3 regions of the Clostridium nitrophenolicum genome follow, and region 1 is predicted to be linked to each of the others. Evidence: riboswitches for the same ligand, from Rfam matches in the RefSeq annotation. Region 1 holds a riboswitch; each other region holds the start of a gene.
The links. Region 1 has a riboswitch for glycine ahead of ACZ5N4_RS05635 (ACT domain-containing protein). Riboswitches for the same ligand answer to the same signal wherever they lie in the genome.
Positions count from the first base shown of each region.

Region 2: another riboswitch for glycine. It lies ahead of ACZ5N4_RS00765 (GrdX family protein); the one in region 1 lies ahead of ACZ5N4_RS05635 (ACT domain-containing protein).
Region 3: another riboswitch for glycine. It lies ahead of gcvT (glycine cleavage system aminomethyltransferase GcvT); the one in region 1 lies ahead of ACZ5N4_RS05635 (ACT domain-containing protein).

Region 1 is NZ_AP042469.1:1,231,420-1,234,625, forward strand. It holds gene ACZ5N4_RS05630 (DUF711 family protein) at 1-1,050, opposite strand, end outside; gene ACZ5N4_RS05635 (ACT domain-containing protein) at 1,075-1,344, opposite strand; glycine riboswitch at 1,488-1,581, opposite strand; gene thrC (threonine synthase) at 1,971-3,206, shown strand, end outside.
Region 2 is NZ_AP042469.1:143,508-146,713, forward strand. It holds gene ACZ5N4_RS00760 (DegV family protein) at 1-737, shown strand, start outside; glycine riboswitch at 1,083-1,262, shown strand; glycine riboswitch at 1,263-1,327, shown strand; gene ACZ5N4_RS00765 (GrdX family protein) at 1,471-1,848, shown strand; gene trxB (thioredoxin-disulfide reductase) at 2,120-3,040, shown strand; gene trxA (thioredoxin TrxA) at 3,056-3,206, shown strand, end outside.
Region 3 is NZ_AP042469.1:3,041,188-3,044,393, reverse strand. It holds gene purF (amidophosphoribosyltransferase) at 1-338, shown strand, start outside; gene ACZ5N4_RS14445 (PilZ domain-containing protein) at 404-1,096, shown strand; glycine riboswitch at 1,391-1,489, shown strand; gene gcvT (glycine cleavage system aminomethyltransferase GcvT) at 1,652-2,758, shown strand; gene gcvH (glycine cleavage system protein GcvH) at 2,800-3,183, shown strand; gene gcvPA (aminomethyl-transferring glycine dehydrogenase subunit GcvPA) at 3,185-3,206, shown strand, end outside.

The DNA of each region.
Region 1 (3,206 bases):
ATTTAAGGAACCAGATTTTACTGCAGCTATCATTCCTTCATCTTCACTTACAGGAATGAATGCACCACTAAGTCCACCTACTTGAGAAGCGGCCATTACACCGCCCTTTTTAACTGCATCGTTTAATAGGGCTAAAGCAGCAGTAGTTCCATGACATCCACAGCTTTCAAGTCCCATTTCTTCTAAAAGTCTTCCTACACTATCACCTATAGCTGGTGTTGGAGCAAGTGATAGGTCAACTACTCCGAAAGGAACATCTAGTCTTTTTGAAGCTTCCTGTGCTACAAATTGACCAAGTCTTGTTAGCTTGAATGCAGTTTTCTTTATTGTTTCTGAAACTATATCAAAGCTTTGTCCTTTTACTTGCTCAAGGGCAGATTTTACAACTCCTGGCCCGCTAACACCAACATTTATTATGCATTCAGCTTCTCCAACGCCATGAAATGCGCCAGCCATAAATGGATTATCTTCTACTGCATTAGCAAAGACTACAAGTTTAGCACAGCCTATACTGTCTGCGTCCTTTGTAAGATAAGCAGCTTTTTTTATTATTCTCCCCATGTCTCTAACAGCATCCATATTTATTCCAGATTTGCTATTTCCAACATTTACTGAGGAACAAACTTTTTTTGTAATAGCTAGAGCCTCAGGAATTGATTCTATAAGTATTCTGTCTCCTTTAGTGTATCCTTTTTGTACAAGAGCTGAAAATCCTCCTATAAAGTCAATTCCTAAAGTTTCAGCAGCTCTATCTAAAGTCTTAGCGAATTCAACATAATCAGTATCATCACAAGTTTGAGCAATAATAGATATAGGAGTTACAGATACTCTTTTATTGACAATAGGTACTCCATATTCTGTTTCAATTTCTCTTCCAACTTTAACTAAGTTTTCTGCATATTTAGTTATTTTATCATAAATTTTAATTCTTGATTGCTTTCCGTCACTATGGCAGCAATCTAAAAGAGATATACCCATTGTAATTGTTCTTATATCCAAATTTTGATCATCTATCATTTTTATTGTTTCCATTATATTGTTTAAATTAATCATTACTTTAAAACTCCTTGTAATTTAAATTTTGTACATTGAATTAAATATATCTTCTCGCTGAACTTTAACAGAAACATCTATTTCTGCAGCTTTATTTTCAAGCTTAGTCTTTAGATCTTTAAATTCCAGCTGCATTTTTGACAAATCAACAAGCATTACCATAGTAAAGTAATCATCTATGAGAGTTTGATTAATATCTAAAATATTTACGTTGTTTTTAGATAATACAGAAGTTACTTCATGAATAATACCTACCTTATCTTTTCCTAGTACACTTACAAATGCTTTCATTTTTTATCTCTCCTTATGAAATTAAATTTTAAACAATTTACCCAGGTGTGTATCCATCGGACAAAATAAAAGAGACTAAATCTAAATTTAGTCTCTGGAAAGCAAGATTTTTGAATCAAAAAATAAATAGTTATTTTTCCCGTTCAAAATTCCCTGTCCTTTTACCTGAGAGCTTCACCAAAATATCTTTTGGCTTTCCCCTTCGGTGCTCAGTTGAGTCTCTCCAGAGGTTCGTCCAATAACGGTTTAATAAAATTATTCCGCTAAATTCATCCGATCCGTATTAAATTGTTTAAATGGATATTAACATAGACATCCATCTAAATCAACTTTCGAATTTTGTTTGTTTTTGCAATAAAAACGTTTTCTGACAGGAGAATCCTGCAAAAATCTTGCATTTTGAACTATAACTAAAACTTTTAATTTTTTCAGTTTTTAGAAAAATATAAACTTGTTAATAAAATTACAGAATAACCCAGTGTTAACGTTTAAATTTTACAATTAGAAACTGTACGCATATAAAATACATTTGACTTTTAGTGAAAAACATTATAAAGTATTAATCAGTTTGATATTTTAAAAATAAAAAACTAAGTGGCATTAACTGTAAAAAGGGGGCTAATACATTGTTGTATAGAAGTACTAGGGGAAAAGGGAAGGTTGTAGAAGCATCTGCAGCAATAATTAGGGGAATAGCTGAAGATGGAGGACTATATGTACCAGAGGAATTTCCTAAAATCACAAAATCCTTTCAAGAGTTAGGGAATATGAACTATAAGGAACTTGCATTTTATATTATTAAAAAATATTTTGATGATTTTAGTGATGTTGAACTTAGAGAATGCATAGACAAAGCCTATGATGAAAAGTTTGAAAATTCTTATATAGCGCCACTGACCTACAAAGCAGGAGCATATTTTTTAGAACTTTATCATGGAAAGACATTGGCATTTAAGGATATGGCATTAAGTATACTTCCACACCTTTTAAAAACAGCAGCAAAGAAAACAGGCATAACAAAAGAAATAGTTATACTTACAGCTACATCCGGAGACACTGGAAAAGCAGCATTAGAAGGTTTTGATAGCGTTGATAAAACAAAGATTGTAGTTTTTTATCCAAAGGATGGGGTAAGTGAAATTCAAAAGAGACAAATGACTACGCAAGAAGGAAAAAATACTTTTGTAGTTAGTATAGAGGGTAATTTTGATGATGCGCAAAATGGAGTTAAGGAGATATTTAGTGATAAAGCCTTTAACGAATTATTAAATAAAAATAACTATATGCTTTCTTCTGCAAACTCTATAAATATAGGAAGATTGGTGCCTCAGGTTGTCTATTATGTTTATTCATATGTGAAATTATTAAAAGATAAAAAAATACAAGAAGGAGAAAGGATAAATGTAGTTGTGCCAACAGGAAACTTTGGTAATATACTAGCGGCTTTCTATGCTAAAGCAATGGGAGTGCCACTAGGAAGATTGATTTGTGCATCTAACGAAAATAAAGTACTTACAGATTTCATAAACACTGGAATTTATGACAGGAGAAGAGAATTCTCCGTAACCAATTCTCCCTCTATGGATATTTTAATATCCAGCAATTTAGAAAGATTTTTATATGAAATAAGCGGCAGAGATGAAGAACTTATAAATAATCTCATGAAACAACTTAAAGAAGAAGGTAAGTATGAGATAAATGATGAGATGAAAGAAAAGCTGAAGATATTATATGGGGACTTTGCTGACGAAAAAGAAACTCTTGAAGCAGTTAAAAAGGTCTATGAAACTTCAGAGTATGTTATAGATACACATACTGCTGTAGCTTATGATGTTTATGAAAAGTATAAGAAAAATACATAT
Region 2 (3,206 bases), 1.1 Mb from region 1:
AAACAACCTATAAGGATAGAATAGATATAAACTTACAGGAACTCCTATTAAAAATGGAGCAAAGCGATGAATTCCCTGGAACAACACAGGTTAATCCTCAAAGATTCCTAGAATGCTATAGGAGTTATAGCGAAAAAGGATACAAGATAGTTTCTATACATATTTCTTCTAAAATGAGTGGAACGTATCAGTCTGCATGTATTGCTAAGGAAATGCTAGGAACGGATGATATAGTGGTAATAGATAGTTTAAATGTTACATCAGGTCTTGGACTTTTGGTGCTTAAGGCGGCTAGGTTAAAAGAAGCAGGATTAGGAATTAAAGAGATAGAAAGCGAAATCAAAACTTTAATTCCACATGTAAAGAGTGTACTTGCTTTTGAAGCTTTAGACAATCTAGTTAAGGGTGGAAGATTATCTAAAACCGCAGGGGTTATAGGCAATATATTAGGTATTAAACCAATTCTAGCAGTAGAAAATGGTGAGATGGTAGTTATTGATAAGTTAAGAGGCAACAAGAAATCTATAAAATATATTTTAGATTATATAGATAAGAAAGGAATAAAAGAGGGAGAAGCCTCTATACTTTTACATGTCGAAAATAAGGAGATATTAGATGCTTTAAGGGAATCTTTAAAGTCAATAGATAAGGAATTTATAGAATGTGAAGTAGGATGTGTTGTAGGTATACACTCAGGACCTAGGGCTGGTGGTGTATTTTTTATAGAGAATCATTAATAAATCGGATATATTGTTAAAAAAATATCTATAATTTATTAACAATATGGAATTAAAAAGACTTTGTTTGACAAATGTAATCTTGCAAACAAAGTTTTTTTGTTGTATATTTAATTTTATTGAATGAAAATTAAGAAATATATCAAGGGTTATTGAGGATTTTAGCGAATAAATTGTAAATATATTGAAATATAACCAAAATATTCGCGAAAAATGGTATTGAAAAAGCAGATAGATCTTATAATAAAATTGAATAATTAATATGTTCTAAATGTATAGAATTTTTTGTTTGACTATTATATAATTAAGTTGTCAATGAAAACGTTAAAAAATTAATAAAGTTGGATGAAATTTTCGGGAGATTAAGTAGAAAACTTAACAAATTTTGCGTTGATAATCTACTTACTATATATTAGAGCGTATAAGGTTCTAATATATGGTATCCTTAAATGGATAGCCGAAGGAATAAGTATTATTTTGCTTAAATAATATGAAGCTCTCAGGCAAAAGGACCGAAAATGGACAAGTCTCTGGAAAGCGATAAGCACCGAAGGAGTAAAACTCTCAGGTTAATAGACAGAGGTAGAAAAGCGAATGCTTTCTGCCTCTGTTTTTTGTTAGATCAAAATGTCGAAATATATTTTGAATAGAAAATGTTTAAAATATTAATTGAATGCAATCTGATATACGATATAGTTGGTGTTAAAGTTTCGTTTTGAAAAGGAGAATAAAAATGATAGAGCCAGTAATTATTGTAACTAATAATCCAATGAGCAGAGAAAAATTAAGCAGTAGTCATGAAACCGATTACGTGAATGGCAATACAATGGATGTATTTAAAAAGGTAAGAGATTACATACATAAAGGACATAAATTACTCACACATCCTTTAATGAGTAGTATAAAACCTAATGAAACTCCTTACAGAACAGTTGTTATATCAAAAGGCAAAAGTGAATCCGTAGATATACAATCTTTAAATTATATAGAGGAAGGTATATATGCTACTGAGAAATTTACTCAAAAGTTTGGCATCCCAAAATGGAGTAAGCAAGTGCTAGAAGACTTTCAACTTATAGATTATGATTTAATCTATCATGCATTTAATTAAGCAGAGAACTCAAATCTCTGATTTGGAGTGAGTCGCTTACTCATTCGACAATAGGAGAAGGAGTTTCATAAGCAGGCATCCAAAATCTTTGATTTTGAGATGATCGCTTACTCATTCGACAGTATGGAGAAGGAGTTTCATAATAATGAATAATAGCATAAATGTATGCTTAAAATAGTACCATTGCAATTATATTTAGTAGTGCGTACTTAATATATAGATATTGAATCTAAAAAGTAATTAATATATTAAAAAGCGGGAGGGAACAAAAATGTCACAGATTTATGACACAATAATAATCGGTGGTGGTCCAGCAGGACTGTCAGCAGGCCTTTATGCTGCAAGATCAAGAATGAAAACTTTACTTATTGAGAGAGCGAAATACGGTGGTCAGGCAACAACTACAGATGAGCTTGAAAACTATCCTGGATCTATTGAAGATTGCACAGGTTCAACACTAAGTGAAAGAATGAGAAAACAAGCAGAAGAATTCGGAACTGAGTTTGCTAAAGATGAAATAGTAGAAGTTGAATTGTCAGGAGACATAAAGGTAGTTAAAGGAAGAAAAGAAACATATCAAGCAAAAACAATAATAGTAGCTACTGGTGCTACTCCAAGACTTTCAGGATTCAAGAATGAATTAGAATTAAGAGGAAAAGGAGTTTCCTACTGTGCAACTTGTGATGCAGACTTCTTTACAGATCTAGATATAGCTGTTATAGGGGGAGGAGACTCAGCTATAACTGAGGCTATATACCTTACAAAGTTTGCTGAGCATGTAACTGTAATACATAGAAGAGATGCATTAAGAGCAGCGAAATCACTACAAGAAAAAGCATTTGCAAATCCAAAAATAGACTTTATATGGAACTCAACTGTTGAAGAAGCATTGGGAGATGAAATATTAGAAGGTCTTGTTTTAAAAAATAGAGAAACTGGAGAAACTAGCGAATTAAAGGTTGATGGATGCTTCGTATTCGTTGGATATGATCCAATATCTAAGTTATTTGAAGGACAAATAGAAATGGAAAATCAATATATTGTAACTGATGATGACATGAAAACAAATATTCCAGGAGTATTTGCTGCTGGAGATATAAGAAAGAAACTATTAAGACAGGTTATAACAGCTGCAGCAGACGGAGCCATAGCTGCAACAGCTGCTGAACACTATATAGAAAATCACAAATAAAAGGAGGTTTTATCAATGATAGAATTAACTAAGGAAAATTTTGATGCTGAAATAGTAAATTATACTGAAAAACCAGTATTCGTAGATTTCTGGGGAGATAAGTGTGAAATATGTAAACAACTTATGCCAGGAGTTCATGAACTTGAACATAAGTATGGTGATAAAA
Region 3 (3,206 bases), 1.8 Mb from region 1:
TTAAACTAAATGTGATAAAAGACTCCGTTAAAGGCAAGAGAGTAATTGTAGTGGATGACTCTATTGTGCGAGGAACTACAAGTAAAAGAATTGTACAATTATTAAGGAATGCAGGCGCAAAAGAGATACATTTTAGAGCTGCTTCTCCTATTATAAAATATCCGTGCTTTTGGGGAATCAATACTTCTAATAGTCATGAGTTAGTCGGTTCTAGATACAGTATAGATGAAATAAAAGATCTCATTGATGCTGACAGTTTACAATATCTAAGTATTGAAGGTTTACTGAAATCTATTGGTAAGAAGAAAGATATTTGTCTTCAATGCTTTATAAAATAGAAATATTTCCATTTTTACTGTATAATATAAACTACATATTTATGCTGTTAAGGGGATGTGGCTAGATGGTGGATAAATTTGTTAACTTGAATTGTTGTAATAAAGTGCTTCAGTTGATGCACGAAAGTAGAAGCTGTACAGGGGTTATAAAAACCGTTTACAAGGAATGTATTCTTGTAAGCGTCGATTATTATGAGCATTTTATTTTTCCAGTAGATAAACATATAGAACTTATAGTATTACAAGAGAATGAACTGTTTCTTTGCAAATCAACTGTTTTAGGAATAAAAAACAATGAAGAATACATACATCTTGTACTAAGTCCTCCTAAGATAATAAGACTTATTGACAGAAGAATGTACCATAGAATTCCAATTAACTTGAAGATTTCATACCTACCTTTAGCTGCAGGTATTCATTATTACTCAATATCAGATATATCAACTGAGATACTTGCAAGAAATAGATTCAAAGCTGGCATTATAACTGATATAGGTGGAGGAGGATTAAAACTGCAGTGCTCTGATAGCTTAGACGTTGGAAGTCAAATAATAGTTTGCATAAATGTAAATTGCAGACTGTCTCTTCTCAGTAAGATAACAAGAAAAGAAGTTATCTCAGATCCTGATGGAACTATTTATCTCTATGGAATTTATTTCGATATTATAACAGAAAAAGAAAGAGAAAAAATAATAGAGTTTATTTTTGAAAACGAAATTTATTTAAGAGCTAAAAATAGAAAAAATGGTACAGAATGATTTATTACATATAAGGAATATTTTTGCAAAATGCTAAATAATATTAAATGTAAATGAAAATAATCTACTATTAGCTTTTTAACGATAGTTTGATATTTATTAAATGAGTACTTTATTAATATGCTAATATTTACTAAAAGAATTAACATATCATTAAAAAATCTCACTATAAAAAGCATATATAGAAATAATTTGAATATTGGCAATTTTATGAAGTTAACTTTTTAACTATTATTGAAAATAATTACAGAGAGCAATATAATTAACTTGAAAATAAAATTTAATATTTTTCGGATGACTACAGTGTGAGATAACATCTGTTAACCGAAGGAGCAATGATATAGTACCACGGCTATATTAGAAACTCTCAGGTAAAAATAACGTTGTAGGACGAAACTCTGAAAAGACTGTTTTAAATAGCAGAACCAACGGTGTAAGATATGGTTATATATCGAAACTCTCAGGTAAAGAAACAGAGGACATGTGGGCTAACTTAAAGTTTGCCTTCATGTCCTTTTTATTTGTTGTACAAAAAATTATAGGGGGTATTGAAGTATGGAAGGATTAAAGAAGACTCCGTTGTTCAATTCTTACGAAAAATATGGTGGCAAAATTATAGACTTTGCTGGTTGGGCTCTACCAGTGCAATATGAAGGTATAATAGCTGAGCATGAAGCAGTGCGCACGGCGGCTGGGTTATTTGATGTTTCCCATATGGGAGAAGTAGAGATAATTGGAGAAGATGCTTTTAAATTTGTTCAAAACTTAGTGACAAATGATATAGCTGTATTAGAAGATGACCAAATTTTATATGCTTTTATGTGTTATCCAGATGGAGGAGTTGTTGATGATTTAATAGTTTATAGATTTAATGAAAATCACTTTTTTTTAGTAATAAATGCTGGAAATATTGAAAAAGATTTTGATTGGATGTTAAAAAATAAAGATGAATTTGAAGTAGATATAACAAATATCTCATCATCTATTGCTCAACTTGCAATTCAAGGACCGAAAGCTCAGGCAATACTTCAAAAGCTTACAAATACAGATCTAGAAGACATTAAATTTTTCTTCTGCAAAAGAGGCATTTTAATAGGGGGGATAAAATGCCTAGTTTCCAGAACTGGCTATACTGGGGAAGATGGTTTCGAAATTTACACAGACGTTGAAAGTGTAATAGACTTATGGGATAGGATATTGGATGTCGGAAAAGAAGATGGATTGAAGCCAGTAGGGCTTGGCGCTAGAGATACTTTAAGATTTGAAGTTAATTTACCGCTCTATGGAAATGAATTGTCAGAATCTATAACACCACTTGAAGCTGGATTAGGATTCTTCGTTAAGTTGAACAAGGAGAATTTCATAGGTAAGGATGCTCTTGTAAAGCAAAAGAAGGAAGGCCTAAAAAGAAAAATAGTAGGGTTTGAAATGAAAGAAAAGGCTATTCCAAGACATGGATACGATGTTTTTGCAGAAGATGATAAGATAGGAACCGTTACAACTGGCTATCTTTTACCATCTATTAAGAAAAATATAGGTTTAGCCTTAATTGATTCAAAGTATTCTGAACTAGGAACTACCATCTTCATTAAGGTTAGGAACAAGCTTATTGAAGCTGAAGTAGTGGATAAAAGATTTTATAAAAAAAATTACAATAAGTAATCAATATTAAAAATATTTAATACTAAAAGGAGGATATTTATATGAAAATTTTAAATGAGTTATTGTATAGTAAGGATCATGAATGGGTAAAGGTTGAGGGGAATAAGGCTTATATAGGAATATCAGATTTTGCTCAGAATTCATTAGGGGAAATAGTATTTGTAGAGCTACCAGAGGTTGATACAGAATTTTCTAAAGATGAAGCCTTTGGAGTTGTTGAATCAGTAAAAGCGGCTTCAGATCTATTTATTCCTGTTGGAGGGAAGGTAGTTGAAATAAATGAAAAGCTGGGTGATAGTCCAGAACTAGTCAATGAAGATGCTTATGGCAGCTGGATGATAGTTGTTGAAATGTCAGATAAATCAGAAGTCGATGGCTTATTAAAAGCTGACCAATACGAAAAATTATGTAATAAGGGGGAATAGTATGCATCCATATTTACCGCTAA